One region of the Variovorax nitratireducens genome, then DNA from elsewhere that is predicted to be linked to it. Evidence: predicted binding sites of a transcription regulator. Region 1 holds the regulator's gene; each other region holds the start of a gene.
The links. Region 1 encodes LexA, which represses DNA repair genes until DNA is damaged. Its sites were predicted from a motif close to ACTGTATNNNNATACAGT; they were not measured.
Positions count from the first base shown of each region.

Region 1 (9,850 bases):
GGCCATGTCCGACAGCGCAAGAGGAACGGCATGACGGGTATTGCTCGGAGATAATCGCGCCGCATTTGCACAGTCCACACGGCCGGAGAATCATTTGTTATCGATCATAGTTGCTGCGGGTTGGCCGATCTGGCCGCTGCTCGCCTGTTCGGTGCTGGCGCTTGCGCTGGTGATCGAGCGTTTCGTCAACCTCAAGACCGTGCGGGTGCTGCCGCCGAAACTGCTGGACGAAGCCATCACTGTTTCCCATGCCGCGATCCCGGGGCCCGATGTGGTGACCAAGCTCGAGCAGAACTCCGCGCTGGGCCAGGTGCTGGCCTCCGGTTTTCGGGCGCTCAACGCCAATCCGCGCTGCACCGAGGATGATCTGCGTGCCGCGATGGAAGCGGCCGGCCGCACCGTGGCACACCAGCTCGAGCGCTGGCTGCCTGCGTTGGCGACCATCGCATCGGCCGCCCCGCTGCTGGGACTGCTGGGCACGGTGATTGGCATGATCGAGATCTTCGGCTCGCAATCGCCCGCCAGCGGCGCGGCCGGCTCCGGCAACCCGGCTCAACTGGCGCACGGCATCTCGATCGCGCTCTACAACACGGCCTTCGGATTGATCGTCGCGATCCCGACGCTGATCTTCTGGCGCTACTTCCGCACCCGCGTCGACGAGTACCTGCTGAATCTCGAACTCGCCGGCGAACGCTTCGCCCGTCACCTCAACGCATTGCGCAAATGACAAGAGGCCGCATGCACTTCCGCCACGGCGCGCGCGACGAGCCGGAGATCAACCTGATCCCGTTCATCGACGTGCTTCTGGTGGTGTTGATCTTCCTGATGCTGTCGACCACCTACAGCAAGTTCACCGAGATGCAGCTGCGGCTGCCGGTGGCCGATGCGGATGCGCAGCGCGACTACCCGAAGGAAGTGATCGCGGCCGTTTCGGCCGATGGTCGCTATTCGATCAACAAGACCGTCCTGCCCGACCGCAGTGTCGAGACCGTGGCCGCCGCACTGGCAGCCGCGGCCAGCGGCGGCAAGGACACGGTGGTGGTGATCAGTGCGGACGCGAACGCGCCGCACCAGTCGGTCATCACCGTGATGGAGGGCGCCCGCCGCGCGGGCTTGATGCAGATCACCTTCGCCACGCAGTCGGCTGCGCAGGCCGGGCGCTGACTTGTCGTTGCAGCGGGCCTGGCTGGGACGCGGGCTGCTGGCGCGGCTGCTGTGGCCCGTCTCCCTGCTCTATGGCGCGCTGACGCTGCTGCGGTGCGGGTTGTACCAGGCCGGCGTCTTCAAGACCGAGCGCGTCGGCGTGCCGGTGCTCGTGGTCGGCAATGTGATCGCGGGCGGCGCCGGCAAGACACCGGTGGTGATGGCGCTGGTTCGGCACCTGCGCGCACGCGGCTTGCAGGTGGGCGTGATTTCGCGCGGCTACGGTCGCCGTACCCGCGACTGCCGCGAAGTGCTCCCTGCCGCCGATACGCGCGATGTCGGCGACGAGCCGGCCCTGATCGCTCGCTCGACCGGTGCGCCCGTGTTCGTGGCGGCGCGCCGCGTTGAAGCCGCGCGCGCCCTCCTCGCACGTCACCCGCAAACCCACATCATCGTGAGCGACGACGGGCTCCAGCACCTGGCGCTCGTGCGCGACATCGAACTGTGCGTATTCGACGACCGCGGCATCGGCAACGGCTGGCTCCTGCCGGCCGGGCCGTTGCGCGAGTACTGGCCGCGTCGCTGCGACCTGGTGCTGCACACCGGCGCCAACCTCGCGTTCGGCGGCTATCGCGCGCAACGCACGCTGGCCGAGCACGCATTGCGTAGCGATGGCAGCCGCGTGCCGCTGGCGGAACTGGCCGACCGCCCGGTGATCGCGCTCGCTGCGATTGCCCGACCCGAAGCTTTTTTCGACATGCTGCGCGCCCAGGGCGTCACGCCTGAGCGCTGCATCGCGCTGCCCGATCACTATGATTTCGATAGCTGGCAACGTCCGTCCGACGGGCCCTACAGCCTTGTTTGTACCGAAAAGGATGCGGTCAAGCTGTGGCGCATTGCACCCGATGCGCTGGCCGTGCCGCTGGTGTTCACACCCGAGCCGGCCTTCTTCGCGGCGCTGGACGCAAAGCTATCATCGGTCGATGGACACCAAGCTGCTTGAATTGCTGGTCTGCCCCGTGACCAAGGGGCCGCTGACCTGGAACCCGGAGAAGCAGGAGCTCTGCTCCCGCTCCGCGCGCCTCGCCTATCCGGTGCGCGACGGCATCCCGGTGCTGCTCGAGAACGAGGCGCGCACGCTGTCCGACGAAGAGCTGGGGCTTTGAGCTTCACCGTCTTGATACCGGCGAGGCTGGCGTCGACGCGCCTGCCGGACAAGCCACTTGCCGATCTGTGCGGTTTGCCGATGGTGGTGCGCGTGGCGCAGCGCGCGCAGTTGTCGGGCGCGGTGCGCGTCGTGGTCGCGGGCGATCACGCGCGCATCGTCGACGCGTGCAAGACCCATGGCATCGAGGCGCTGCTGACCCGTACCGACCACCTGAGCGGTAGCGACCGTCTGGCCGAAGCCTGCACGCTGCTCGATCTGGCGGACGACGCGATCGTGGTCAATGTGCAGGGGGACGAGCCGCTGATCGACCCGTCGCTGATCGACGCCGTCGCGACAACGCTCGCAAACGATCCCGAAGCCTCGATGAGCACCGCGGTGCACGCCATCGATTCGACCGAAGATTTTCTCAATCCGAACGTGGTGAAAGCCGTGCTCGACGCACGCGGCTACGCGCTTTACTTCAGCCGCGCGCCGATCCCCTGGTGGCGCGACGGCTTCGCAGCGCAGGGCTTGGGCGCGCTGCCCTCTCCCGCACCGTTGCGGCACATCGGCATCTATGGCTACCGGGCCGGCTTCGTGCGGCAATTCCCCCGGTTGCCGGCAGCGCCGGTCGAAGCGATCGAGGCACTCGAACAATTGCGCGCCATGTGGCACGGCCATCGCATCGCGGTGCATGTGAGTGCGCATGCACCAGGCCCGGGCGTCGACACGCCGGACGACCTTTTGCGGGTGCGCGCGCGCATCGCCGGAATGCTTTCGGAAGGCCCGCTTTCCGAGTGAGCGCGGGCAAAAGCCCATGCTATCCTCGAAGCAGCTTCGCGCTGTCCGGCCCTCGCGGCATGAATGGCGCGTCAAGAAATCCAAGAACCTTCCGAGGACACCATGAGACTGATTTTGTTGGGCGCCCCCGGGGCAGGCAAAGGCACGCAAGCCACTTTCCTGTGCAAGAAGTACGGCATCCCGCAGATCTCGACGGGTGACATGCTGCGCGCCGCCGTCAAGGCCGGCACGCCGCTGGGCCTGGAGGCCAAGGCCATCATGGAATCGGGTGCGCTCGTGAGCGACGACCTGATCATCAATCTGGTGAAAGAGCGCATTGCGCTGCCCGACTGCACCAACGGTTTTCTGTTCGACGGATTTCCCCGCACCATTCCGCAGGCCGATGCGATGAAGGCGGCGGGCGTCAAGATCGACTACGTACTCGAGATCGACGTGCCGTTCTCCGACATCATCGAGCGCATGGGTGGCCGCCGCTCGCACCCGGCATCCGGGCGCACCTATCACGTCAAGTTCAACCCGCCGAAAGTCGAAGGCATCGACGACGTCACGGGTGAACCGCTGATCCAGCGCGACGACGACAAGGAAGACACCGTGCGCAAGCGGCTCGAGGTGTACGGCCAGCAAACGCGTCCGCTGGTCGAGTACTACGCGAGCTGGGCCAAAGCCGACCCGGCTGCAGCGCCGAAGTACCGTGCCATCGCAGGTGTCGGCAGCGTCGACGAAATCACCCAGCGCGCACTCGCGGCGCTGAACGACTGACCGTCGTCAGCCGTCAGGCCGGACTGGAACGCAGCGCGTAGGTCTTGCCGCCGACAAACAGGTATTCGACGCGCATCACGGCCTCGCCCTTCTCGTCCTTGAAGGTGAAGCCGATGGCGGACAGCGTGGCGCCGGGCTTGATCTCTTCCACGCTCCATGCCGACATGCGCGTGAGGGGCGCGAGTTCCAGCTCCCATCGACGATCCTTGCGCGTCGGCACCACGGCTCTGGCCAGCAGCGCCTTGCCATCGACCGCAGCGCTCTGCGCGGGCAGCGCACGCTGGGCCAGATCGGCCGGCACCTTGATGTCGGCCGGCAACTCGATCACGAGTTCGGCATGCGGGTTCTGCCAGCGTGAACTCAGCACCTTGCCCTCGAGGTAGATCGGCCGCTCGGCGTCGAAACTGCTCCAGCCGTGGTGCGCCCGGACGCCGGGCGCAACGAGCGCTGTGGCGGCTACAGCAAGAAAATGGCGGCGTTGCATGACGAGCTCCTTCGCGTTCAGTAGTACGCAATCCAGCGGCCGCAGAACACGACCGCGACCCAGATCACAGTGGACAGCAACATCTGGGCGCGGGCAAGGCCGTCCAGCCGGGCCAGCGAGCCACGCCCGTGGAACCATGCTGCGTTGCAGCCGGCCGCGACGAGCAGCAGCATCTTGAGCACGAAGCTGCGGTTGGCGAGCAACTCGGACGGCTGCGTCGAGAACATCAGAAGGCCGCTCGCCGCGGCGAGCGCGAAACCGGCCAGGGCGATGCCAAGCGACAGCCGGGCAAGCGCCTCTACCGGCAGCGCCGCGCCGCGACCGAACACGCGCAACTCGAACAGCACGAGGTTGCCAAACAACAGTCCGATCCCGAGGATGTGCACCGCCTCCAGCACCGGATAAGCCCAGGGATGGGTCTGCAGCGCGGCGAACATCGCTTCCTTCAGCCGGACGCGTCGGCGCCGATCAGCTCGAGCATCAGCGCGATGCGCGCCTTGACCGGGCTCAACCCGCCTGCATCAGGCAGCGCATCACCCGCCTTCGGGAGGATGTGCCCGCTGGTGCAACGCGTGGCGCGCAGCACCGCGATGCCGGTGGCCTGCGCGCGCAATGCCGAAGCCTCCAGTTCACGATGCAGCGTGCCGTTGCCGGTGGCGGCAAGCACCAGGCCCCGCACGGCATCGGGAGAGCCCGCCTCCCGTTCGCGCACCAATGCGTCGACGATGGTGCCGCGCGCACCGGCATGGCTCGTCAGGATCTCCACGCGCGGCGCGGCGCCAACGCTTGCGAGCCAATCAATGGCCGTTTGCGCCCTCCCCTCGGAAGCTGTAGGCCAGTTTCGCAGCAAGCGAACGACGCCCTCCTCGACATAGCCGTGCGGGCCGGCATCGCCGGACGCGAAGGCGTCGACCCGATAGGTGTGCACCTTCTGCACGTCGAGCGCGCTGTGAATCACGCCGGCGCAGACCACCACCACCCCGCTCGCGCCTTCGGTGGCCGCGACCGCGATCGCATCGCGCACGTTCTGCGGGCCATCGGGCGACAGTGCGGTCGCGGGCCGCATGGCGCAGGTCAGCACCACGGGCTTGCGGGGCGCCAGCACCGATTGAAGAAAAAAGCCCGTCTCTTCGAGCGTGTCGGTGCCGTGGGTGATCACGATGCCTGCCACGTCGGGCTGTGCCAGCCAGTGCGCGCAGCGCTGCGCGAGCTGCTGCCAGACGGCGAACTCCATGTCCTTGCTGTCGACCTGCGCAACCTGCTCGGCCTCCAGCGTCACGCCGGCGGGCGCGTCGATGCCGCCGACCAGCGCGGCCACGCCCACTTCGCCCGCGGTGTAGCCGATGTTGTCCCCGGGCTGCGCGGCTCGCCCGGCGATGGTGCCACCGGTGCCCAGCACCAGGATGCGGCGCAGCGTTGCTGTTGCGGATTGCGTGACCATCACTTGCCAACTTTCAAAAACTGGTTAAAAATACAGTTACTGGATACACAGCCAGTATCGCAAGGAGTCAACGCATGCTCAACCTGTCGACTTTCGCCGTCAAGCTTACCGCCCGGCAGCAACAGATTCTGGATCTCATCCAGAGCGCCATCGCCCGAACCGGTGCGCCGCCCACGCGCGCCGAGATCGCAGCCGAACTGGGCTTCAAATCGGCCAACGCGGCCGAAGAACACCTGCAGGCGCTGGCGCGCAAGGGCGTGATCGAACTGGTCAGCGGCACCTCGCGCGGCATTCGCCTGAAGGGCGATGCACTGCGCGCCATCAACGAAACCCGCTCCAGCCAGTATTCGCTCGGTCTGCCCGGCATGGCCCAGCTCGCACTGCCACTGATCGGCCGCGTTGCAGCCGGTTCGCCGATCCTCGCGCAGGAGCACGTCGATCAAACCTACTACGTCGAGAACACGCTGTTCCAGCGCCAGCCCGACTACCTGCTCAAGGTACGCGGCATGTCGATGCGCGATGCCGGCATCATGGACGGCGACCTGCTCGCGGTGCAGGCCACCAAGGAAGCGCGCAACGGCCAGATCGTCGTGGCCCGGCTGGGCGACGAGGTCACCGTCAAGCGCCTCAAGCGCAACAAGCAGGTGATCGAGCTGCATGCCGAAAACCCCGACTATCCGACCATCATCGTGCAGCCCGGCGAGCCCTTCGAAATCGAAGGCCTCGCCGTCGGCCTGATCCGCAACACGATGCTGATGTAGCCATCACCGGCAGCAACAGGTGGCGGGCGTATGGCGCAAGGCCATCACCCTGTTGCAGCCGGACGAGACGCAATCCTGCCTGTGTTCAACCTCTGACTTACTGGAGTTCACATGGGAATCGCTCTTCTGACCTTGGCCGACCTGTTCACGCCGCTGCAATCGCTTGCAAGCCGCTGGATACCGGCACGCCGTGCCCACCGCAATGCGGGCCTGCGCTATGTGGCCGTGCGCCCCGCCTGCACAGTGCGCCCCGCCTGCACCGTGCGGCCCGCTGCCGCCAACGTGGCACCCACCGCACGGCCGCTGCGCGTGGTGCGCGTGCTCGACGGCCAGCGCGTTGATCGCGCTTCCGGCCGCGTCGTGATCTCGGGCCGCATGGCCGATGTCTGCGCCGAACTCGACCGCCTCGTCGCGCTCGAGGCCGCCGACGACTCGCGCCATCTGATGCACTGACCAGCGGCCACCTCACGGCGACGAGGAGCGCAAGGCACAATAACGTGCCATGAACATCGTGATCCTCGACGACTACCAGGATGCCGTGCGCAAGCTGCGCTGTGCCGCCAAGCTCGACGCCTACGCGGCCAAGGTCTACACCAACACCGTCAAGGGCATCGGCCAGTTGTCGGTTCGGCTCAAAGACGCCGACGTGATCGTGCTGATCCGCGAGCGCACGCAGATCTCGCGGCAACTGGTCGAGAAGCTGCCCAAGCTCAGACTCATTTCCCAGACCGGCCGCGTCGGCGGGCATGTCGACGTCAACGCCTGCAGCGAACTCGGCATCGCAGTGGCCGAGGGCAGCGGTTCCCCGCTGGCACCGGCCGAGCTGACCTGGGCCTTGATCATGGCGGCGATGCGGCGACTGCCGCAGTACATCAGCAACCTCAAGCACGGTGCCTGGCAGCAGGCGGGCCTCAAGTCGGCATCGATGCCGGCGAATTTCGGTCTTGGTTCGGTGCTCAAGGGCAAGACGCTGGGCATTTGGGGCTACGGCCGCATCGGCCAACTGGTCGCACGCTATGGTCAGGCCTTTGGCATGCAGGTCGTGATCTGGGGCCGCGAGGCCAGTTGCAGCAAGGCCCGTTCCGACGGGTTCCAAATCGCTGCCAGCCGCGAGGCACTGTTCGAGACCGCCGATGTGCTGTCCGTTCACCTGCGCCTCACGGACGAAACACGCGGCCTGGTCGCCCTCGAAGACCTCTCGCGCATGAAGCCTACCGCCCTGTTCGTGAACACCTCGCGCGCCGAGCTGGTCGAGCCCGATGCGCTGCTCGCGGCGCTCAATCGCGGCCGGCCCGGGCTGGCCGCCATCGACGTGTTCGAAAGCGAACCGCCGCTGCAGGGCCATGCACTGCTGCGTCTCGAAAACTGCATCTGCACGCCGCACATCGGCTATGTGGAACAAGAGAGCTACGAGCTCTATTTCGGGCAGGCGTTCGACAACGTGGTGAGCTTCATCAAGGGCAACCCCACCAACATCGTCAATCCGGGCGCGCTGCAGGTTCGGCGTTGAACCGGCCGCCGCTGCCCGCCGCATTGTGGGCACTGCTGGCGGGCAATTTCGTAATCGGCACCGGCGTCATGGTTGTAGCCGGCACGCTCAACGAGATAAGCGATTCCTTGGGCGTCAGCGCCGCAGCGGCGGGCCAACTGATCACGGCGGGCGCGGTGGTCGTCTGCCTCGGCGCCCCGCTGCTCGCCGCACTGGTGGCTGGGTGGGATCGACGTGTGCTGCTTGCACTGTCGATGGCCTGGTATGCGGTCGGCCACGTGCTCGCGGCGCTGATGCCCAGCTACACGGGCCTGCTCGTGGTGCGGATGCTCACGATGATCGCGCCCGCCATCTTCACGCCGCAAGCCGCTGCGTGTGCCGGCTTGCTGGTGCCGCCCGAGCAGCGCGGCCGAGCCGTGACCTTCGTTTTTCTCGGCTGGTCGATGGCCTCGGTGCTGGGGCTGCCGCTGGGTGCGCTGATGGGCGGGCACTTCGGCTGGCGTGCTGCGTTCATGGCGATTGCCGTGGCGTCCGTGCTCAGCGCGATCTGGGTCTGGGCCACACTGCCGGTGGGCATCCGGCCCGCAGTGCTGACGCGTGCCGCGTGGGCCAGCGTGCTGAAGAGCCCGGTGCTGATGGGCGTCGTGTCGGTCACCGCACTGCAGGGCGCGGGCCAGTTTGTGCTGTTCAGCTATTTCGCACCGCTGGTCAAACAACAGCTCGGTGCTGACGCGACGATGCTGAGTCTGCTGTGGGCCTGGTTCGGCGTTTGCGGCCTGATCGGCAACATGCTGGTCAGCCGGTACATCGACCGCATCGGCGCAGGCCGGATGGTGCTGCTGACCACCTCGTTGATTGCGCTGAGCCTGTTGCTGTGGCCGCTGGGCCGCAGCTTCGCCGTGCTGGCGCTGGTGCTGGCGCCCTGGGGATTCGGCTGCTTTGCCGCCAACTCGGCCCAGCAGGCACGGCTGGTGGGCCTGGCGCCCGCAATGGCCTCCGGCTCGGTGGCGCTCAACAGTTCAGGGATCTATATCGGGCAGGCCATGGGCGCCGGGGCCGGTGGCTGGCTGCTCGCCAACGGCGCGGCGGGCTGGATGAGCTGGGCGGGCCTCGCCGCCCTGCTGCTGGCCATGGCGTTGAGCGTCGCGGTCGAGCGCCTGCCGCGTCCGGCCTGACCGCCTCAGCGCTTCTTGATGACGCGTGGTGCGATCTCGGCCTCGGTGTCCGGGTCGAACAGGTCGAAATCGATGGTGTGCGAATCACCGGCGGGCGGCGGCGCCCCGCGTTCGATCGGCGCAGCGATCGTTTCAAAGGCGGTCTTGTCGAACTCGGCCAGATCCATATCGATCTGCGGCCTGACGGGCATCGGCCGGGCATCGGCGGCCACCACCGGCGAATCGGGGATCAGCACCGTATCGGCCTGCAGGCCGTCGTCGATGCCGCCGTAGATCGAAGGCGGCGGCGGCTGGGTGGGCGCGATGTCCTCGAGCAAGGTCGCGGGCGCTGTGGCGTCGTGAGAGAAAGTGTCGACGAACGACAGCGGCGTCACCGGCGCCGGCGGTGCGCTGTCGGGGTCGATCACTTCCTTGGCCACCGCATACAACAGCAACAGTTCCTGATAAGCGGCAAGGTCGAAGGCTTCGTCCTCATGCACGCCCGGTTTGCGGAACACCAGTTCCTCGATCAGCGCCAGCGTGCCGGCGGCCGGCCATTGCGATTCGATGCGGGCGAGCGCACCGCGGTAGTGCTCCAGCCCACGCCCGCCGAGCGAGAAATCGTCGAACGCAGGCACCTCGGCGTTGAAAGCACGCTCGAAGCCGCCGCT
Region 1 is NZ_JBPJZO010000004.1:341,594-351,443, reverse strand. It holds gene ACSFA8_RS13795 (MotA/TolQ/ExbB proton channel family protein) at 95-727, shown strand; gene ACSFA8_RS13790 (ExbD/TolR family protein) at 739-1,164, shown strand; gene lpxK (tetraacyldisaccharide 4'-kinase) at 1,166-2,146, shown strand; gene ACSFA8_RS13780 (Trm112 family protein) at 2,127-2,309, shown strand; gene kdsB (3-deoxy-manno-octulosonate cytidylyltransferase) at 2,306-3,091, shown strand; gene adk (adenylate kinase) at 3,194-3,850, shown strand; gene ACSFA8_RS13765 (DUF6152 family protein) at 3,864-4,334, opposite strand; gene ACSFA8_RS13760 (hypothetical protein) at 4,352-4,771, opposite strand; gene ACSFA8_RS13755 (asparaginase) at 4,780-5,775, opposite strand; gene lexA (transcriptional repressor LexA) at 5,850-6,536, shown strand; gene ACSFA8_RS13745 (hypothetical protein) at 6,648-6,989, shown strand; gene ACSFA8_RS13740 (D-2-hydroxyacid dehydrogenase family protein) at 7,039-8,046, shown strand; gene ACSFA8_RS13735 (MFS transporter) at 8,043-9,200, shown strand; gene ACSFA8_RS13730 (type IV pilus assembly protein FimV) at 9,206-9,850, opposite strand, start outside.

Region 2 (9,850 bases), on a different contig from region 1:
GCACGATCGGCAGCCCCAGGCCGGAGCCGTCGGCCTCGTTGCCGAGCACGCGGTAAAAGGGTTCGAACACCAGTTCGCGCTCGTGCTCCGGAATGCCGGGCCCCGAGTCCTCCACCTGCAGCAGCACCACGTGGCCGAACGGGTCGGCCAGCACGCGCGCCGTGATCACGCCCGGCCTTTCGTCTGACGAGGGCGTGTAGTTGATCGCGTTGTCGACCAGGTTGCGCACCATCTCCTTCAGCAGGGTGAGGTTGCCGTCGAACATCACGCCGAGCGCGCCCGGCTCGGCACCGTCGTAGCCGAGGTCGATGCGCTTTTCGATGGCACGGGGCACCGCTTCGCGGACGACGTCGATGGTCAGCCGCGCCAGGTCGCAGCGCTGCCAGGCGCGCGCGCCGGCCCCGCCTTCGGCCCGCGCCAGCGCCAGCAGCTGGTTCACGGTGTGGGTGGCGCGAACGCTGGCCCGGCCGATCTGCTGCAGCGACTGCTTCAGATCATCGGCGCTCGCGCCCTGGCGCTGGGCCAGATCGGCCTGCATGCGCAGCCCGGCCAGCGGCGTCTTGAGCTGGTGCGCGGCATCGGCCAGAAAGCGCCTCTGGATCGCGATTGAGACCTGCAGCTTGGTCAACAGCCCGTTGACGGACATGACCAGCGGCGCCACCTCGACTGGCACCGCGCTGTCGTCGAGCGGGCTCAGGTCGTCGGGCTTGCGCTCGCGAATGCGGTCTTCAAGCTCCGACAGGGGCTTGATGCCACGCACCAGCGCCAGCCAGATCAGCAGGATCGCGAGCGGAAGGATCGCAAACTGCGGCAGCAGCACGCCCTTGATGATCTCGGTGGCGAGCACCTTCTGTTTTTCGCGCGTTTCACCCACCTGCACCAATACCAGCCCCGACCCCGTCAGTGCGGGCTGCACCCAGGTGTAGGCCACGCGTACCGGCTCGTCGCGCATGCGTTCGGTGCGGATGAACACGCGCTCGTCCGTGGGCACCTCGTCGTCGGGCGGCAGCGGCAGGTCGGCGTCGCCGCCGAGCAGATCGCCTTCGGCCCCACGCACCTGGTAGTAGACGCGGTCGGTGTCGTCGCCCCGGAGGATGTCGCGCGAGGGCTGCGGCAGGTAGAAGCGCACGCGCTTGTCCTGCACCGTGACCAGCGCGGCCAGTGTCTGCACGTTGTGTTCGAGCGCGCGGTCGAACGGCCGGTTGGCAATGCCCTGCGCCACCAGCCACGTGACCCCGATGCTCACCGGCACCAGCAGCAGCAGCGGCGTGAGCATCCAGTCCAGGATCTCGCCGAACAGCGAGCGCTGTCCGTGCTGGAACAGGCGAATCACAGAGCCGTCCGCCGGGCCGCCCCAAGGATGGCCTGCGCTCCCTCGGGCGGCAGCGAATGCACGCAGTGATGCGCGTGGGGGCCCATCAGTTGATCTTTTCCAGACAGTAGCCGAGGCCGCGTACCGTGGCGATGCGGATCGGGCCCTTCTCTATCTTCTTGCGCAGGCGGTGGATGTAGACCTCGATCGCGTTGAGGCTCACTTCCTCGCCCCATTCGCAGAGCCGCTCGACCAGCTGATCCTTGCTGACGAGCCGGCCGGCGCGCTGCAGCAGCACTTCGAGCAGGCCAAGTTCGCGGGCCGAGAGCTCGACCATCTTGCCGTCGATGGTGGCAACGCGGCCGGCCTGGTCGTACGTGAGCGGGCCATGCTTGATCGCGTTGCTGGTGCTGCCCATGCCGCGCCGCGTGAGGGCGCGCACGCGCGCTTCGAGCTCCTGCAGGCTGAACGGCTTGGCCATGTAGTCGTCGGCGCCATGGTCGAGGCCCTTGACGCGTTCTTCCACGCTGTCGGCCGCGGTCAGCACCAGCACCGGCAGCGTGGAGCCGCGTGCACGCAGCCGCTTCAGGATCTCGAGGCCGTGCATCTTGGGCAGGCCGAGGTCGAGGATCAGCAGGTCGAATTCGCTGTTGGTCATCAGCGCCGCATCGGCCTGCGAGCCGGTCGCGACATGGTCGCAAGCCGCGCCCGACGTGCGCAGGCTGCGCAGCAGGGCATCGGCCAGCACCTGGTCATCTTCGGCAATCAGGATTCGCATGGGCCTTCTCCGGCTGTTCGGCGCGAATTTTAGGCCGCAGCGTAGGCTTCGAGGCCGATCGTCACCACGGTGGCGATCTCGTCGCCGACGCTGGCGCGAAACTCGTGTTCGGCCTGTGCCACGGCGCGCCGGAAGGCTTCGAGCCAGGCCAGTCCGTCGGCGGTGAACAGCACGCGGCGCGCGCGCGCATCGAGCGGGTCGGGCCCGCGCGTGACCAGGCCCCAGGCCTCGCACTGGTCGACCAGCGTGCCCATCGCCTGCTTGGTCATGCCGGCGCGCTCGGCCAGTTCGGTCAGGCGTGAGCCGTTGCGCGCGAGGTGGCGGGTGATGTGGATGTGCGCGGCGCTGACCTGTTGCCGCGCGGCAAGATTGGAGAGCGCCAGCGGCACATCGACGTCGTGCGCCATCAGGGCCAGCACGCGCTCGTCGAAGCGGCGCATCGCGTGGCCGAGCAGCCGGCCGAGGTGAACCTGGCGCCAGTCGTCGGCATGTGTAAGTGCATCGTCAACCACAGCTCGATAGTAAATCAAACTGACCAAAATTTGGGTTTACTTCAACCCATGCCTCGCTACACTACTGTTCAAGCATCCAGCCTGTGATTAAAAGCAGACTGGGTACAACAAGTACCAACCCGTTGATATTCAAGGAGATTTCCAGATGGACGCACTCGTCAAAGGCACCAGCATTTCGGTCGCAGGCAGCGAAAAAGCCAAGGCCTTGCAGGCCGCGCTGGCCCAGATCGAAAAGCAGTTTGGCAAGGGCACGATCATGCGGCTCGGTGAAGGCGAGGCGCTGGAAGACATCCAGGTGGTCTCCACCGGCTCGCTGGGCCTGGACATCGCGCTGGGCGTCGGCGGCCTGCCGCGCGGTCGCGTCATCGAAATCTACGGCCCGGAATCGTCGGGCAAGACCACCCTCACGCTGCAGGTCATCGCCGAAATGCAGCGCCAGGCCGGCACCTGCGCCTTTGTCGACGCCGAGCACGCACTCGACGTGCAGTACGCCCAGAAGCTCGGCGTGAACCTGTCCGACCTGCTGATCAGCCAGCCCGACACCGGCGAGCAGGCGCTCGAAATCGTCGATTCGCTGGTGCGCTCGGGCGCCGTCGACCTGATCGTGATCGACTCGGTTGCCGCACTCACGCCCAAGGCCGAAATCGAAGGCGAAATGGGCGACTCGCTGCCCGGCCTGCAGGCCCGCCTGATGAGCCAGGCGCTGCGCAAGCTGACCGCCACCATCAAGAAGACCAACTGCATGGTCATCTTCATCAACCAGATCCGCATGAAGATCGGCGTGATGTTCGGCTCGCCCGAAACCACCACTGGCGGCAACGCGCTCAAGTTCTACGCCTCGGTGCGCCTCGATATCCGCCGCATCGGCACCATCAAGAAGGGCGACGAGGCGATCGGCAACGAAACCAAGGTCAAGGTGGTGAAGAACAAGGTCAGCCCGCCGTTCAAGACCGCCGAGTTCGACATCCTGTTCGGCGAGGGCATCAGCCGCGAGGGCGAGATCATCGACATGGGTGTGGTCGCCAAGATCGTCGACAAGTCGGGCGCCTGGTATGCCTACAACGGCGAGAAGATCGGCCAGGGCCGCGACAACGCGCGCGAGTTCCTGCGCGAGAACCCCGAACTGTCGCGCGAGATCGAGAACAAGGTGCGCGAGTCGCTCGGCATCCCGCTGCTGGCCGCAGATGCGGGCGCCGAAACCGCCGAGGCCAAGCCCGCGAAGGCGGACAAGGCAGACAAGGCGGACAAGGCGGACAAGGCTGAAAAGTAAGCACCGGATCGGCCTCGGCCAGCGCCTGCGCAACGGGTCTGAGCCGATGGCCGTCCAGTACCGCTACCAAGAATGGCGTTCGCTGCCCCCTCCCTCAAAGGCCGTGCGCTGCGCCTGCTGAGCCAGCGCGAGCACTCGCGCGTCGAGCTGGAGCGCAAGCTGGCGCGCCACGAGGAAGAGCCCGGTTCGCTCGCCAGAGCGCTCGACGAACTGGTCGCCAAGGACTTCATCAGCGAGGCGCGCGTGGTTCAGTCGGTGCTGCACCAGCGCGCGCCGCGCATGGGTGCCGCGCGCGTGAAGCAGGAGCTGGCGCACAAGGGCATCGCGCCCGAAGCCATCGCCGAGGCCATTGCCGGCCTGCGCGACACCGAGCTGCTGCGTGCCCGCGAAGTCTGGCGCCGGCGCTTCGACGCGCCGCCCGGCGATGCCACCGAGCGTGCGCGGCAGGTGCGCTTTCTATTGGCGCGGGGATTTTCGGGCGCGGTGGTCGCGAAGGTCTTGAGAGGCAACTCCGATGACGACTGAAACCATTGCTTCGCGCTTGCTGCGCCAGCCCGGCATGGACGACGCGGCCTCTGCGCGCGACAGCGCCTGGATCGCGGCGGATCTCGAGGCCTTGCGGCAGTTGCTCGAAGCCGACGGGCGCTGAAGCTTTCAACGGGGCCTGCGCGCCGTGACCGGCCGACCGCCGCCCGGTGGTCTGGAATTTGCATCACGCAAAGAAATGACCAAAAATTTTCTTTGCATGGGTATATTTGTAATCAAATTTACTTTTTGCCCGTGAAACGCGCACCCACCGAGGCATGACCCCCGTTGTTTCCCCCGCCGCCGGCACCACCGTGGCGCAGCGCATTGCGCAGGCGCTGCCGCGGCTGACCCGATCGCATCGCCAGGTCGCCGACCACGTGCTGGCGCATCCGCTGCAGGTCGCGACCCTGCCGATCGACGAACTGGCGGCCACCGTCGGCGTGTCCGTCGCCACCGCCAACCGCTTCGCGCGGGCGCTCGGCTTCGAGGGCTATGCCACCTTTCGCGCGGAGTTGGTGCGCGGCTTCGAACCCTTGCTGGCGCCGGTGGAGCAATTGCGCGGGAACCTGGCCCGGCCTTCGACCGTGGCCGAGGTGTTCGCCACGGCGCTGGAAGAGAGCCACCGCAACATCGAGGCGACGCGGCGCGCGCTCGACCACGGCGCCTGCGAAGAAGCGGTGCAGTCCGTGCGGGATGCCAACACCATCTACATCGTCGGCTACGGTGCCAGCGCCTGGCTAGCCGGCCTGCTGCAGCACGGGCTGGACGCGTACTGCCCGGATGTGCGCCTCTTGCCCGGGGTCGGCGGCGTGACGCACGGTGCCCGCACGCTGTCGCGCGGCAAGCCCGGCGACCTGCTGGTGGCGATCGGCTTTCCGCGCTACCTGACCGATACCGTCACGCTCGCGGGCATCGCGCGCGCACAGGGCGTGCGCGTGCTCGCGCTGACCGACAAGCCCAGCTCACCGCTCGCCCCGCTCGCCGACGTGGCCCTCTACGCGCAGACCGGAACCCGCTACCGCCCCAACTGCGAAACCAGCGCGCTGGCCGTGATCGAGGCGCTGACCAGTGCCGTCGCACTGTGCACGCCGGGTGCTTTCCAGCTCGCCGGCAAGGTGGTCGAGTCGGTCATGCCCTGGCTCCACGGCGGCCAGGGTCTGCGCGAGACCTCACGAACTTCACAGGATCCATGACCTCCATACCCGTCATCGCCATCCACGGGGGCGCCGGCACGATCGCTGCGGCATCGGCCGATTCGACCGCCGCGCAGCCTTACCGCGATGCGCTGCATGCCATCGTGTCCGCCGCACAGGCGGCACTGCTGGGCGGCGCCAGTGCGCTCGACGCCGTCTGCCTCGCGGTCGAGATGCTTGAAGACTGCCCGCTGTTCAACGCCGGCCGCGGTGCGGTGTTCACGCACGATGAAACCCATGAGCTCGACGCCGCCGTGATGGACGGCGCCAGCCTGCGTGCGGGCGCGGTGGCCGGCACGACCCGCGTTCGCCGGCCGGTGCGCGCGGCGCGCGCGGTGATGGAGGAGGGTGCGCACGTGCTGCTGGCCGGTGCGGGCGCCGACGCCTTCGCCCGCGAGCGCGGGCTGGAGATGGTCGACCCCTCGTACTTCTCGACCGAGGCACGCCGCAAGCAGCTGCACCAGGCGCTCGCGGCCAACCGCGTGGCGCTCGACCACGACGGCGCGCCGCTGGTCGAGGGCAGCAAGTTCGGCACGGTGGGCGCGGTCGCGCTCGACCTGCATGGCCACCTGGCCGCCGCCACCTCGACCGGCGGCATGACCAACAAGCGCGTCGGCCGCGTCGGCGATTCGCCGCTGATCGGCGCCGGCACCTATGCCGATGACCGCAGCGCCGCCGTGTCCTGCACCGGCAGCGGCGAGATGTTCATGCGCACCGTTGCGGCCTACGATATCTGCGCGCGCATGCACTATGCCGGCCAGTCGCTGCAGCAGGCCACTGACGCGGTCGTCATGCACACGCTGCCGGCCATCGGCGGCCGCGGCGGGCTGATCGCAGTCGACCGGCTCGGCAATGTCTGCCTGCCGTTCAATACCGAGGGCATGTACCGCGCCCATGCCCGCGGCGCCGAACTGCCGCAAACTGCCATCCACCGCTGAAAAAACGGATTGCCATGTCTGCCGTCCTCGCCGATCCGCCACCAACCGTCTCTGCGCCAGCGCTGCCCGAAGGGCACGTGCTTGCGGTGGAGAACCTTACCGTGCGTTTTTCCACCTCGGAACGCGTGGTGGATGCGGTGCGCCAGCTGTCGTTCCATGTCGAGCGCGGCGAGACGCTGGCCATCGTCGGCGAATCCGGCTCGGGCAAGTCCGTCACTTCGCTCGCGCTGATGCGGCTGGTGGAGTGGGGCGGTGGCCGCATCGTCGATGGGCGCATGGACTTCCGGCGCCGCAGCGGGCAGGTGCTCGATCTGGCGCGCGCTTCGGATGCCGCCATGCGCACCATCCGCGGTGCCGACATCGCGATGATCTTCCAGGAGCCGATGACCTCGCTGAACCCGGTGTTCACGGCCGGTGACCAGATCGCCGAGGCCATCGCGATCCACCAGGCCAAGGATCGCGCGGCCGCGCGCGCCGAGGCCCTGCGCATGCTGGAACTCGTGCGCATCCCCGAAGCGAAGAGCGTGCTCGACCGCTATCCGCATCAGCTGTCGGGCGGCATGCGCCAGCGCGTGATGATCGCGATGGCGCTCTCGTGCCGGCCGTCGCTGCTGATCGCCGACGAGCCGACCACCGCGCTCGACGTGACCATTCAGGCGCAGATCCTCCAGCTCGTGCGCGAGCTGCAGACCGAGATGCAGATGGGCGTGCTCTTCATCACGCACGACATGGGGGTGGTGGCCGAGGTGGCCGACCGCGTGCTGGTGATGTACCGCGGCGACAAGGTCGAGGCGGGCGCGTCGAAGCAGGTGTTCGCCGACCCGCGCCACGCCTACACGCGCGCCCTGCTGTCGGCCGTGCCGCAGCTCGGCGCGATGCACGGCACCGACCTGCCGGCCAAGTTCGAACTGCTGCACGTCGATGCCACCGGCGTGCACGTCGCCGCCCCGCTGCCGCACGACACCGTGCGCCGCGATGTGCCGCCGATCCTGCGCGTGAAGGATCTGGTCACCCGCTTCGAGTTGCGCAGCGGCCTGTTCGGCCGCGTCACGCGCCAGGTGCATGCGGTCGAGAAGGTGAGCTTCGACCTGCACGCCGGCGAGACACTGGCGCTGGTCGGCGAATCCGGCTGCGGCAAGTCGACCACCGGGCGGTCGTTGCTGCGCCTGGTCGAGAGCCAGCGCGGCGCGATCGAGTTCAACGGCCGCGACATCCTCGCGCTGCCGACCAAGGAGGTGCAGACGCTGCGGCGCGACATCCAGTTCATCTTCCAGGATCCGTTCGCCTCGCTCGATCCGCGCGTGACGGTCGGCTACTCGATCATGGAGCCGCTGCTGGTGCATCGCATCGCGAGCGGCGAAGCGGCGCAGGCGCGGGTGCGCTGGCTGCTCGAAAAAGTCGGCCTGCCGTCCGACCATGCGCAACGCTACCCGCACGAGTTCTCGGGCGGCCAGCGCCAGCGCATCGCGATCGCACGCGCGCTGGCGCTCAACCCCAAGGTGGTGGTGGCCGACGAATCGGTGTCGGCGCTGGACGTGTCGATCCAGGCGCAGATCATCAACCTGCTGCTCGACCTGCAGCGCGAGCTGGGCGTGGCCTTTCTCTTCATCTCGCACGACATGGCCGTGGTCGAGCGCGTGAGCCACCGCGTGGCCGTGATGTATCTGGGCCAGATCGTGGAGATCGGCCCGCGCCGCGCCATCTTCGAGAACCCGCAGCATGCGTACACGCGGCGCCTGATGGCCGCGGTGCCGGTGGCCGACCCGACCCGCCGCAACATTGGCCGCACCTTGCTCAAGGGCGAGATACCGAGCCCGGTGCACCCGGCTGGCTACGAGCCCGACGTGAAGCCGCTGGTCGAGGTCGGCCCGGGCCACTTCGTCGCGCTGCACCCGGTCTCCTGACGCCCACTTTTCTAGCTTTCTTCTTCCCCGATTCCCACCCCAACCGACTTCAAAGGAGTCCTTGCATGCTTAACAAACGCCTCTCCCACATCGCAGGTGCGCTGGCACTGGCTGGTTTCGCGCTGTCTGCCCACGCCGCCAAGGACGTGGTGGTCGCGGTGCAGTCGAACTTCACGACCACCGACCCGTACGATGCCAACGACACGCTGTCGCAGGCCGTTGCCAAGTCTTTCTACCAGGGCCTCTACGGCTTCGACAAGGACATGAAGATGGCGCCGGTGCTCGCCACCGGCTACACGGTGAGCAAGGACGGGCTGGTCTACACCGTCAAGCTCAAGACGGGCATCCAGTTCCACGATGGCACGCCCTTCAACGCCGAAGCGGTGAAGGTCACCTTCGACCGCGTGACCAACCCCGACAACAAGCTCAAGCGCTACAACCTGTACAAGAACATCGCCAAGACCGAGGCGGTGGACGCGACGACGGTGCGCTTCACGCTCACCGAGCCCTTCTCGCCCTTCATCAACACGCTGGCGCATCCGTCGGGCGTGATCATCTCGCCGGCCGCGCTCGCCAAGTACGGCAGCAAGGGCATTGCACAGAATCCGGTCGGCACCGGCCCGTTCAAATTCGTCGAGTGGAAGGCCACCGACTACCTCAAGGTCGCCAAGTTCGATGGCTACTGGCGCAAGGGCTATCCGAAGGTCGACACCATCACCTGGCGTCCGGTGGTCGACAACAACACGCGCGCGGCCATGATGCAGACCAACGAGGCGCACTTCGCGTTCCCGATGCCGCCCGAAGCCGCGCAGACCCTCAAGGACAAGCCGAGCCTCGAGGTGACCGCCGCGCCGTCGATCATCCAGCGGTACATCTCGATGAACACGACGCAGAAGCCTTTCGACAACCCGAAGGTGCGCGAGGCCATCAACTACGCGATCAACAAGGACGCCCTGGTCAAGGTTGCCTTCTCGGGCTACGCGATTCCTGCCGAGGGCGTGCTGCCCAAGGGCGTGGACGGCGCGACCAAGCTCGGCCCCTGGCCCTACAACCCGGCCAAGGCCAAGGAGCTGCTGAAGGAAGCCGGATACCCGAACGGCTTCGAGACCACGCTCTGGTCTGCCTACAACTACACAACCGCGCAGAAGGTGATCCAGTTCGTGCAGCAGCAGCTGGCGCAGGTCGGCGTCAAGGTGCAGGTGCTGGCACTCGAAGCGGGCCAGCGCGTCGAGCGCGTCGAAAGCGCGCAGGATCCGGCCACCGCGCCGGTGCGCATGTACTACGTCGGCTGGTCGTCGTCCACCGGCGAGGCCGACTGGGCGATGCGTCCGCTGCTGGCGTCCGAATCGTTCCCGCCGAAGCTCTTCAACACCGCGTACTACAAGAACGCCGAAGTCGATGCCGACATCAAGAAG
Region 2 is NZ_JBPJZO010000002.1:505,100-514,949, forward strand. It holds gene ACSFA8_RS07750 (sensor histidine kinase) at 1-1,330, opposite strand, end outside; gene ACSFA8_RS07755 (response regulator) at 1,419-2,090, opposite strand; gene ACSFA8_RS07760 (MarR family winged helix-turn-helix transcriptional regulator) at 2,120-2,602, opposite strand; gene recA (recombinase RecA) at 2,748-3,872, shown strand; gene recX (recombination regulator RecX) at 3,945-4,397, shown strand; gene ACSFA8_RS07775 (hypothetical protein) at 4,387-4,521, shown strand; gene ACSFA8_RS07780 (MurR/RpiR family transcriptional regulator) at 4,676-5,593, shown strand; gene ACSFA8_RS07785 (isoaspartyl peptidase/L-asparaginase family protein) at 5,590-6,531, shown strand; gene ACSFA8_RS07790 (dipeptide ABC transporter ATP-binding protein) at 6,546-8,435, shown strand; gene gsiB (glutathione ABC transporter substrate-binding protein GsiB) at 8,501-9,850, shown strand, end outside.
Region 2: the regulator LexA is predicted to act here: its motif matches at 2,666-2,683, upstream of recA (recombinase RecA).

Region 3 (9,850 bases), on a different contig from region 1:
CTCGTCCAGCGCATAGACCTTGGAGGCCGGCTTCTTGCCGCGCGCGGGCGCGTCGACGCGAAACAATGGCGGCTTTGCGACATAAACGTGGCCGGCTTCTATGAGTTTCGGAAAGTGCCGGAAGAACAGCGTGAGCAGCAGCACCTGGATGTGCGAGCCGTCCACGTCGGCATCGGAGAGGATGCAGACCTTGCCATAGCGCAGGCCGCTCATGTCGGGCTTGTCGTTCGGGCCGTGCGGGTCGACGCCTACGGCGACCGAAATGTCGTGGATTTCGGTGTTGGCAAACAGCCGGTCGCGCTCGACCTCCCAGGTGTTGAGCACCTTGCCGCGCAGCGGCAGGATCGCCTGCGACTCCTTGTCGCGGCCCATCTTGGCGCTACCGCCAGCCGAGTCGCCCTCGACCAGAAACACCTCGTTGTGGCTGATGTCCTTGCTCTCGCAATCGGTCAGTTTGCCCGGCAGCACGGCCACGCCAGAGCCCTTGCGCTTCTCGACCTTCTGGCCGGCCTTCTGGCGCGTCTGGGCCGCCTTGATGGCCAGCTCGGCGAGCTTCTTGCCGTAGTCGACGTGCTGGTTGAGCCACAGCTCGAGCGCGGGGCGCACGAAGCTCGACACCAGCCGCACCGCGTCGCGCGAATTCAGGCGTTCCTTGATCTGGCCCTGGAACTGCGGATCGAGCACCTTGGCGCTCAGCACATAGGAAGCGCGGGCAAACACGTCTTCGGGCAGCAGCTTCACGCCCTTGGGCAGCAGCGAGTGCAATTCGATGAAGCCCTTCACGGCCGTGAAGAGACCGTCGCGCAGGCCGCTTTCGTGCGTGCCGCCGGCGCTGGTTGGAATCAGGTTGACGTAGCTCTCGCGCACCGGCTGGCCGTCTTCGGTGAAGGCCACGCACCATTCGGCGCCCTCGCCTTCGGCAAAGTTGTCGGCGTTCTTGTCGGCATGGCCGGCGCCTTCGAACAGCGGGATCACCGGCTCGCCGTTGAGCGTCTGCATCAGGTAGTCGCGCAGGCCGCCCTTGTAGAGCCACTGCTGTGTCTCCATGGTCTTCTCGAACACGAGAGTGACGGTCACGCCCGGCATCAGCACCGCCTTGCTGCGCAGCAAGTGGGTCAGCTCGTTGATCGGCAGCGTCGGCGATTCGAAGTACTTGGCATCGGGCCAGGCGCGCACCGTGGTGCCCTGCTTGCGGTCGCGGGCGCCTTCGGCGTTGGCGCTGCCGCCGCTTTCCTGGGGCCGGATCTGCAGCGGCTCGATCACGTCGCCGGCCGAAAACGCGAGTTGCGCCACCGAGCCCTCGCGGTACGAGATCACTTCGAGCCGCTTCGACAGCGCATTGGTCACCGACACGCCCACGCCGTGCAGGCCGCCCGAAAAGCTGTAGGCGCCGCCCGAACCCTTGTCGAACTTGCCGCCCGCATGCAGCCGGGTGAACACCAGTTCGACCACCGGCGCCTTTTCTTCGGGGTGCAGGCCGAACGGAATGCCGCGGCCGTCGTCTTCGATGCTGACCGAGCCGTCGGTGTGCAGCGTCACCTTGATCTTCTTGCCGTAGCCCGCGAGCGCCTCGTCGGCCGCGTTGTCGAGCACTTCCTGGATGATGTGCAGCGGGTTGTCCGTGCGGGTGTACATGCCCGGGCGCTGCTTGACGGGCTCAAGGCCCTTGAGGACGCGGATCGAGCCTTCGGAATACGCTTGCGGAGTTGTCTTGCTGGGGGTTGCCATGGGGGCGGATTGTATGCGTCGCCCCATCGAAAACCTGTATGGGCATACAGATTCGACCCTGCCAGAAGGCCTTAGACGGGCATTGATGTGCTCCGGGCATCAATAGCGCGCAGATTCATCACCAATGACTGTCGCGCAGCCGTCGGCGCGCTGCGGCGCTTCCAGCTACATTGCCCGCATGACCGCCCCCGCCCGCCCCCTCCCGATCGCCCAGGTGCTGCTGTGCGGCGCCATGATCGTCACCCTCTCGATGGGCATCCGCCACGGCTTCGGGCTCTGGCTGCAGCCGATCACGCAGGCGCAGGACTGGAGCCGGCAAACCTTCTCGTTCGCGCTGGCCATCCAGAATCTTTCATGGGGCATCTTCGGCGTGTTCGCGGGCATGCTGGCCGACAAGTTCGGCGCATTCCGGGTGTTGATCGGCGGCGCGGTGTTCTACGCGCTGGGGCTGTTCGGCATGGCGCATTCGCCGACGCCGCTGCTCTTCACGCTGAGTGCGGGCGTGCTGATCGGCGCGGCGCAGGCAGGCTCGACCTATGCGGTGATCTACGGCGTGATAGGGCGGCAGATTCCGGCCGAGCGGCGCTCGTGGGCCATGGGCGTGGCGGCAGCGGCCGGCTCGTTCGGGCAGTTCCTGATGGCACCCATCGAGGGGTGGCTGATCGGCCACCTGGGCTGGCAGACGGCGCTCGCCGTGCTGGCGGTGCTGGTGCTGGTGATCATCCCGCTGGCCTTCGGCCTGCGCGAACCGAGGACAGCAGCGCTGGCCGGGCACCGCGACCAGTCGGTGCTGCAGGCGGTTGGCGAGGCCTTCCGCTATCCGAGCTTCGGCCTGCTGATGGCGGGGTACTTCGTCTGCGGCTTCCAGCTGGCGTTCATCGGCATCCACATGCCGACCTACCTGCGCGACCGCAGCCTGTCGGCCGACGTGGCGGGCTATGCGCTGGCGCTGATCGGGCTGTTCAACGTGTTCGGCACCTACACGGTCGGGTTGCTGGGACAGACGCTGGCCAAGCGCAAGATCCTCGCGGCGATCTACTTCGCACGGGCCGTGTCGATCGTGCTGTTCCTGCTGGTGCCTATCTCGCCGCTCAGCGTGTATGTCTTCTCGGCGGCAATGGGCTTCCTTTGGCTGTCCACCGTGCCCGCGACCAATGCGATCGTGGCCGGCATCTTCGGCGTGGCGCATCTGTCGATGCTCAGCGGTTTCGTGTTTCTGAGCCATCAGGTCGGCTCGTTCCTGGGCGTGTGGCTCGGCGGCTACCTGTACGACACCACGGGCAGCTACGACATCGTCTGGTACATCGCGATCGCGTTGGGCGTGTTCGCGGCGCTGATCAACCTGCCGGTGAAGGAAGGCGAGATCGTGCGCGGCGCACCGCAACCGGCCACGGCATGACGTTGCAGACCCGCCACCGCCTCCTGCACGCCGGCGCCTGGCTGGCGGCTGCCGCGGCGCTGGGCGGCGTCTTTGCGCTTTATACGCGGCCCGCTTTTCTGGTGCGGATGGTCGACCAGATCTGGGCCTGCTTTTGAGCGAGCTGCACGGTTCGGGCGCGCCGTCCGCCTGGGTGGAGCGCTGGTCGCACCTGGTGCCGCCCGGCGGCACGGTGCTCGATGTGGCCTGCGGCGCCGGGCGCCACATGCGCTGGTTTGCCGAGCGCGGGCACGCCGTCACGGGGGTCGACCGGGCGCCGGAAGCGGTGGCCGCCGCTTCGCACTTCGGCCAGGTGCTGCAGGCCGACATCGAGGCCGGCCCGTGGCCATTTGCCGGCCGGCAGTTCGATGCGGTGGTCGTCACCCATTACCTCTGGCGCGCGCGGCTGCCCGACATCGTGGCGGCCGTGGCGCCGGGTGGCGTGTTGTTGTACGAAACCTTCGCCGCCGGCAACGAAACGGTGGGCAAACCATCGCGTCCCGACTTCCTGCTGCAGCCGGGTGAACTGCTGAGCGCCAGCGCCGGGCTGCGCGTCGTCGCCTACGAGGACGGCTTTCTTCCGGATCCCGAGCGCTTCGTCCAGCGCATCGCTGCGGTACGGCTGGCCGGCGCCTCGCCGCGCCACCTGCTCGGGGTGCCGTCGGCCAGTCATTAGAATGTCTGCTTTTCGTCCCATAAAGAGACCCCCTTGGATCAACTGACTGGCAGCATCGTCGCGCTCGTCACGCCGATGCACGAAGACGGCAGTGTCGACTACCCCGCCCTGCGCCGGCTGATCGACTGGCATATCGACGAAGGCACCGACTGCCTTGGCGTCGTCGGCACGACCGGAGAATCTCCGACGGTCGACGTCGAGGAGCACTGCGAAATCATCCGTGTCTCGGTCGAGCAGGCCAAAGGCCGCGTGCCGGTGATGGCCGGCTGCGGCGCCAACTCGACCAAAGAGGCGATCGAGCTTGCCAAATTCGCGCGGGGCGTGGGCGCCGACTCGCAATTGCAGGTCGTGCCCTACTACAACAAGCCGACCCAGGAAGGCCAGTACCAGCACTTCAAGGCGATCGCCGAAGCCGTCGGCGACCTGCCCACCGTGCTTTACAACGTGCCCGGCCGCACCGTGGCCGATATGGCGCACGACACCGTGCTGCGCCTGGCGCAGGTGCCGGGCATCATCGGCATCAAGGAGGCGACCGGCAACATCGAGCGCGCCCAGTGGCTCATCCGCGACCTGCCGAAAAGCTTCGCCGTGTATTCGGGCGACGACCCGACCGCTGTGGCACTCATGCTGTGCGGCGGCCAGGGCAACATCAGCGTCACGGCCAACGTGGCGCCGCGCAAGATGCACGAGCTCTGCATGGCCGCGATTGCCGGCGACGTCAAGACCGCGATGCGCATCCAGTTCGAGCTGATGCCGCTGCACCGCAACCTGTTCGTCGAGCCCAACCCCATCCCGCTCAAGTGGGCGATGGCACGGCTGGCGCTGTGCGGTGGCACCCTGCGGCTGCCGTTGACCGAACTCGCCGAGGGCAGCCGACCGGCGGTCGAGGCGGCCCTGCGCGCCACCGGCCTGCTCAAGGATTGACCATCGAAATCCTGCCGACCGCCGAAGCCGGCAACCTTTTGCCGGCCTTCGACTCTGACGTGGCGGACGCCGCACGCGTTCATTGAAATTCAGACATTCCACAAGGAAGACGACGTTGAAAACCATTTCGCGACTTGCCCTGCTCGGCCTCGTGGCCAGCCTCGCCGCCTGCTCTGCACTGGAGCCCGACAAGATCGACTACAAGAGCGCCGGCAAAGCCCCGACGCTCGAAGTGCCACCGGATCTGACCCAGCTCTCGCGTGAAAACCGCTACGCGCTGCCCGGCGCGCCGGTGTCGGCCAATTCGTACCAGGCCGGGGTTGCCAACGCACCCGGCCAACCCACGGCAGTGTCGTCCGTCGGCGATGTCCGCATGGAACGCTCGGGCGCAGAACGCTGGATCGTGGTCAACCGTCCGGCCGACAAGCTCTGGGAACCGGTGCGCGACTTCTGGCAGGAAAGCGGATTCCTGCTGACCACCGACCAGCGCAACCTCGGCATCATGGAAACCGACTGGGCCGAGAACCGCGCCAAGCTGCCGCAGGACATCATCCGCAGCACGCTCGGCAAGCTGGTGGACACGGTCTACTCGACCGGCGAACTGGATCGCTTCCGCACGCGCATGGAACGCACGGCCAGCGGCGGCACCGAGATCTTCATCAGCCATCGCGGCATGGAAGAGGTCTACAGCACGTCGCGCAAGGATCAGACGATCTGGCAGCCGCGCAAGAGCGACCCCGAACTCGAAGCCGAATTCCTGCGCCGCCTGATGGTCAAGCTCGGCGTTTCGCAAGAGCAGTCGAAGGCCCTGATGGCCGCCGGCCCGGTGGTGCAAACCTCGCGCATCGGCAACGTGGCCGGTCAGCCGGTGGTGCAGATGAGCGAAGGCTTCGAGCGCGCCTGGCGCCGGGTCGGCCTGGCGCTGGACCGCACCGGCTTCACGGTGGAAGACCGCGACCGCGCCGCTGGCACCTACTTCGTGCGCTACATCCCGCCGAACCCCGACAAGAAAGAGCCCGGCTTCTTCGCCAAGCTGATCACCTTCGGCCAGGCCGGCAAGGCCGACGCACCGCTCAAGTTCCGCATCCAGGTCAAGAGCCAGGGCGAAGCCAGCACGGTGTCGGTGCAGAACGAAGCCGGCGCACCCGAGACCTCGGCGAACGCCCAGCGCATCGTCCAGGTCATTGCAGACGACCTCAAGTAGCCGGTTCGCCGATGCTTCGCTTTCGAAGCCTCGGTAGCGGCAGCACCGGCAACGCCACGCTGGTCGAGGCGACCAGCGGCGGCCGCACCACCCGCCTGCTGATCGACTGCGGCTTCGGGCTCAAACACCTCGATGCGCGGCTTGGCCGCGCCGGGCTGGTGGCGCGCCAGATCGATGCGGTGTTCATCACGCACGAGCATGGCGATCACATCGGCTGCGCCCATGCGTTATCGCGGCGCGACCGCATTCCCGTGTGGATGAGCGAAGGCACCTGGCTCGCGACCGGCGGGCGCGACTTCGAGGGACGCTTGAACCTTGCACGCGATGGCGCCGAGATCGCGGTCGGCGACCTGGCGCTGCAGCCTTTCACGGTGCCGCACGATGCACGCGAGCCCTTGCAGCTGGTCTGTACCGACGGTGCACGCCGGCTCGGCGTGCTGACCGATCTGGGCCACGCAACGCCCTACGTGCTGGCGCGGCTGGCCGGGCTCGACGCCCTGCTGCTCGAATGCAATCACGATGGCGATCTGCTCGCGCAGTCGGCCTACCCCGCCTTCCTCAAACAGCGCGTCGGCGGCAACTACGGGCACCTCTCGAACACGGCTGCTGCGGACATCGCGCGCGCCGTGCGCCATGGCGGACTGCGCCACGTGGTGGCAGCACATCTGAGCGAGCAGAACAACCGGCCCGACATCGTGCGGCGCGTGCTGGCCGAAGCACTGGGCGCCCAGGAGGACGAGATCCTGACCGCCAGCGCGGCAGACGGCTCGCCATGGCTCGATCTCTGACACCATGAAAAAAGCCGCCAACTGGCGGCTTCCTTGTCAGGTCCAGGTGCGCGGGCTTCGCGTCACTTTGGCGCGGCGGCAGCGTCCTTGGCAGCCTGCGTGGCCTTGTTGGCTTCTTCGAGGGCGGCGGCCGAGCCCGGCGCGGGCGTTGCAGCCGGCGGGGTGGCGGTGGTAGCCGGGGCGGCGGGCGCCGCAGCAGGCGGGGTCACGACCACGGGCGGCGGCGTCACGATGGCCGGTGCAGCCTCTTCCTTTTTGCCGCAGGCACTCAGTGCAGCAACGGCGATCAACGAGGCAAGCAGGACGGACTTTTTCATGGAGGCTCCTTTGGTGATTGCGAGAGCAAAAAATTCTAGCCCTCGATGCTGACTGGGAGCCCTTCCCACCCGTGATTCGCGGCATTGGCTGACAGCGGCTGTAACCCCATGTTTTCCGTGCGTACTAAAGCCCCAGCGTCGAAGCCGGAAAGGCAGGCCGGCCATGGTGCAGGCATTCGTCGATGGCTTCGCGCAATCCACGTCGACGCTCCGGTTCGGCGCTGCAAATGCCGCGGTCATGGTCGCGGTCGATGCGGCGCAGGCACCAGGTCGGCGTCCAGATCGCGCTCGGCACCGGCGGCAGGCCCGGGCCATGGCAAGCCCGCGCATCGATGATGTGGCTCCAGCTCTGGCGCCAACTCACGAAGCGTGCATGCTCGCGCTCGAACACCTTGAAATGCTGTGCCAGAAGCACGAGCTGGCGACCTGATGCGGCCCAGGCCTGCAGTGCTTCGATGGCGGCGCGCTCACCGAGCGGCCAGTCGGCAAAGTCGGGGTCGCTGAACACGATCTCACGCCAGTTCTGCTGCGCCGCTTCGGCCATCGCGGTCTTCAGATGGGCATGAAAAGCCTGCCGGCCGTCGAATGGCCCTTCCGGCAGCGGCGCGGACGCGCCTTCTTCAGGCGGCAGCATGCAGCCACCCCGCTTCGCACCAGTCTTCGAGCAGCGCCAGCGCGTCGTCGCTGGCGCGCACCAGTTCGCGTGCGGCCAGCCCGCGCTGATCTGCCAGGCGACGCATCAAGGTGGCATCGCGGCCGCCGGCGCGAAAGCTCTCCCCGTTGATGTAGAGATGCCGCGCGTCGTAGAGCATGCGGCTGCGCCGGTCGAGCGCAACGCCACGGGTGACGTCGCCCGCCCCACCGTTCTCGAACCACACATTGGACTTGGGCTCGGTCATCGATTCACCGAGCGCGCGGTCGATGGCATCGAGGTCGCGCAGGCCGGCAAGCACGGCCTCGCGCGCGAAGGCCTGCAGCGCGGCGGGCATGGCGGCCGGCGTTTCGACCGCGGGCTGGGCCGGATCGCGGTAGCGCGGCGGCGCAGCGATACCGGAGGATTCCCCCAGCTCGTCGGCCTGCGCTTCGGCGATGCGCACCAGCAGGTCGGCGGCCAGCGCATCGGCCGCCGGCGCACGCAGCCCGATCGAACAGGTCATGCAGTCACCCCCGACCGCCACGCCGTCGTGGGCATAGCGCGGCGGCAGGTACAGCATGTCGCCGGCCTCGAGCACAAAGCTTTGTTCAGGCACGAAGTGTTCGAGGATCTTGAGTGGCACGTCTTGCTGCAGGGTCAAATCCCGCTGCCGGCCGATCGACCAGCGGCGCCGACCCGATGCCTGCAGCAGGAACACGTCATAGCTGTCGAAATGGGCGCCGACGCCACCGCCGTCGCTCGCATAGCTGATCATGAGGTCGTCCAGCCGCGCGTCTGGCACGAAACGAAACTGCTGCAACAGCGCGTGCACCTTGTCGTCGTGCGTGTCGACGCCTTGCACTAGCAGCGTCCATCCGGGCTGCGCCACCGGTGGCAGCGCACGCCGCGGCAGCGGCCCATGGCGCAGCGTCCAGCCCTTGGCAGCATGCCGTATCAGGCGCGATTCGACATCGTCGCGCGCCGCCAGTTCAAACAATGCGCTGCGGGTGATCGGCGCCGCCATGGCGGGCACGGCCTGCCGCACCACCAGCGGTTTCTTCTGCCAGTAGCGCCGCATGAACTGCGCAGCGCTGAGGCCGCCAAGCAGGCTCAGGGGTTGTGTGGTCTCCATGGGAGAATTCTGCAATGGAAATCTCTGAACAATGCGTGGTCGGCCTGACCTGGACGCTGAAAGATACGCTCGGCGAAGTACTGGATGTGCTCGACGACCCGGTGGAATTTCTGGTGGGCGGCGACGACCTGTTCGACCCCATCGAAGCGGCGCTGCAGGGCCACGAGCCCGGCGCCAAGGTGCAGTTGCAACTCGAGCCTGAGCAGGGCTTCGGCGATTTCAACGACCAGCTGCTGTTTCTCGAGCCAAGATCACTCTTTCCTGAAGGCACCGCCGAAGGTATGACCTTCGACGGCGCCGCCCTGCCGCACGGCGTGAGCGAGCAGATGCCCAAGGACGCGATCTACACGGTGACCGAGGTGTATCCGGAGCATCTGGTGCTTGACGGCAACCATCCACTGGCCGGGATCGCGATCCGTCTCGAACTGACTGTGCGCTCGGTGCGCGAGGCGACCGAAGACGAAATCGGCCGGGGCACCGCCGGCACCGGATTCTTCAAGGTGCCGTCGATGGCTCCCGGCAACGACCTGCTGCACTGAGGCACTGGGCGCAGGCCGGGCCGGCGGGTCAGTAGCGGGAGATCTGCCCGTTGTCGATGCGCACCCGCTCGCCGATGCGCAAGTCGCCGGGATGCGGAACATCGAAGACGCGGTAGGCGCCGTTGTCGGTTTGCACCGAGACGCGATAGCTCTCATAGACGCGCGGTGCATTGTTCTGCGCCTCGATCGCATTGCCCAGCAAGGCGCCACCAACGACCCCGAGCGCGGTGGCAGCGCCGCGGCCGCCGCCACGGCCGAACTGGTTGCCCACCACGCCGCCGATCACTCCGCCCGCCACAGCGCCGCCGCCACTGGTGCCATAGCCCTGGCTTTGCGAGCGCAGCACCTCAATGTTGGCGATATGGCCGAACTCGGCATAGGCGCCCGGCTGCGCAGCATACGGATACGGCGCGGCCTGCGCCGGCTGGTACGGATAGCGGCTGGTGTGATAGATCGGCGCCGGCGCTACGCAGGCCGTCAAGGTGGCCAGC
Region 3 is NZ_JBPJZO010000010.1:98,862-108,711, forward strand. It holds gene ACSFA8_RS21015 (DNA topoisomerase IV subunit B) at 1-1,728, opposite strand, end outside; gene ACSFA8_RS21020 (MFS transporter) at 1,907-3,127, shown strand; gene ACSFA8_RS21025 (hypothetical protein) at 3,124-3,264, shown strand; gene ACSFA8_RS21030 (class I SAM-dependent methyltransferase) at 3,270-3,821, shown strand; gene dapA (4-hydroxy-tetrahydrodipicolinate synthase) at 3,855-4,745, shown strand; gene bamC (outer membrane protein assembly factor BamC) at 4,861-5,949, shown strand; gene ACSFA8_RS21045 (MBL fold metallo-hydrolase) at 5,961-6,737, shown strand; gene ACSFA8_RS21050 (hypothetical protein) at 6,800-7,054, opposite strand; gene ACSFA8_RS21055 (hypothetical protein) at 7,179-7,688, opposite strand; gene ACSFA8_RS21060 (JmjC domain-containing protein) at 7,675-8,820, opposite strand; gene ACSFA8_RS21065 (FKBP-type peptidyl-prolyl cis-trans isomerase) at 8,835-9,359, shown strand; gene ACSFA8_RS21070 (glycine zipper 2TM domain-containing protein) at 9,388-9,850, opposite strand, start outside.
Region 3: the regulator LexA is predicted to act here: its motif matches at 1,762-1,779, upstream of ACSFA8_RS21015 (DNA topoisomerase IV subunit B).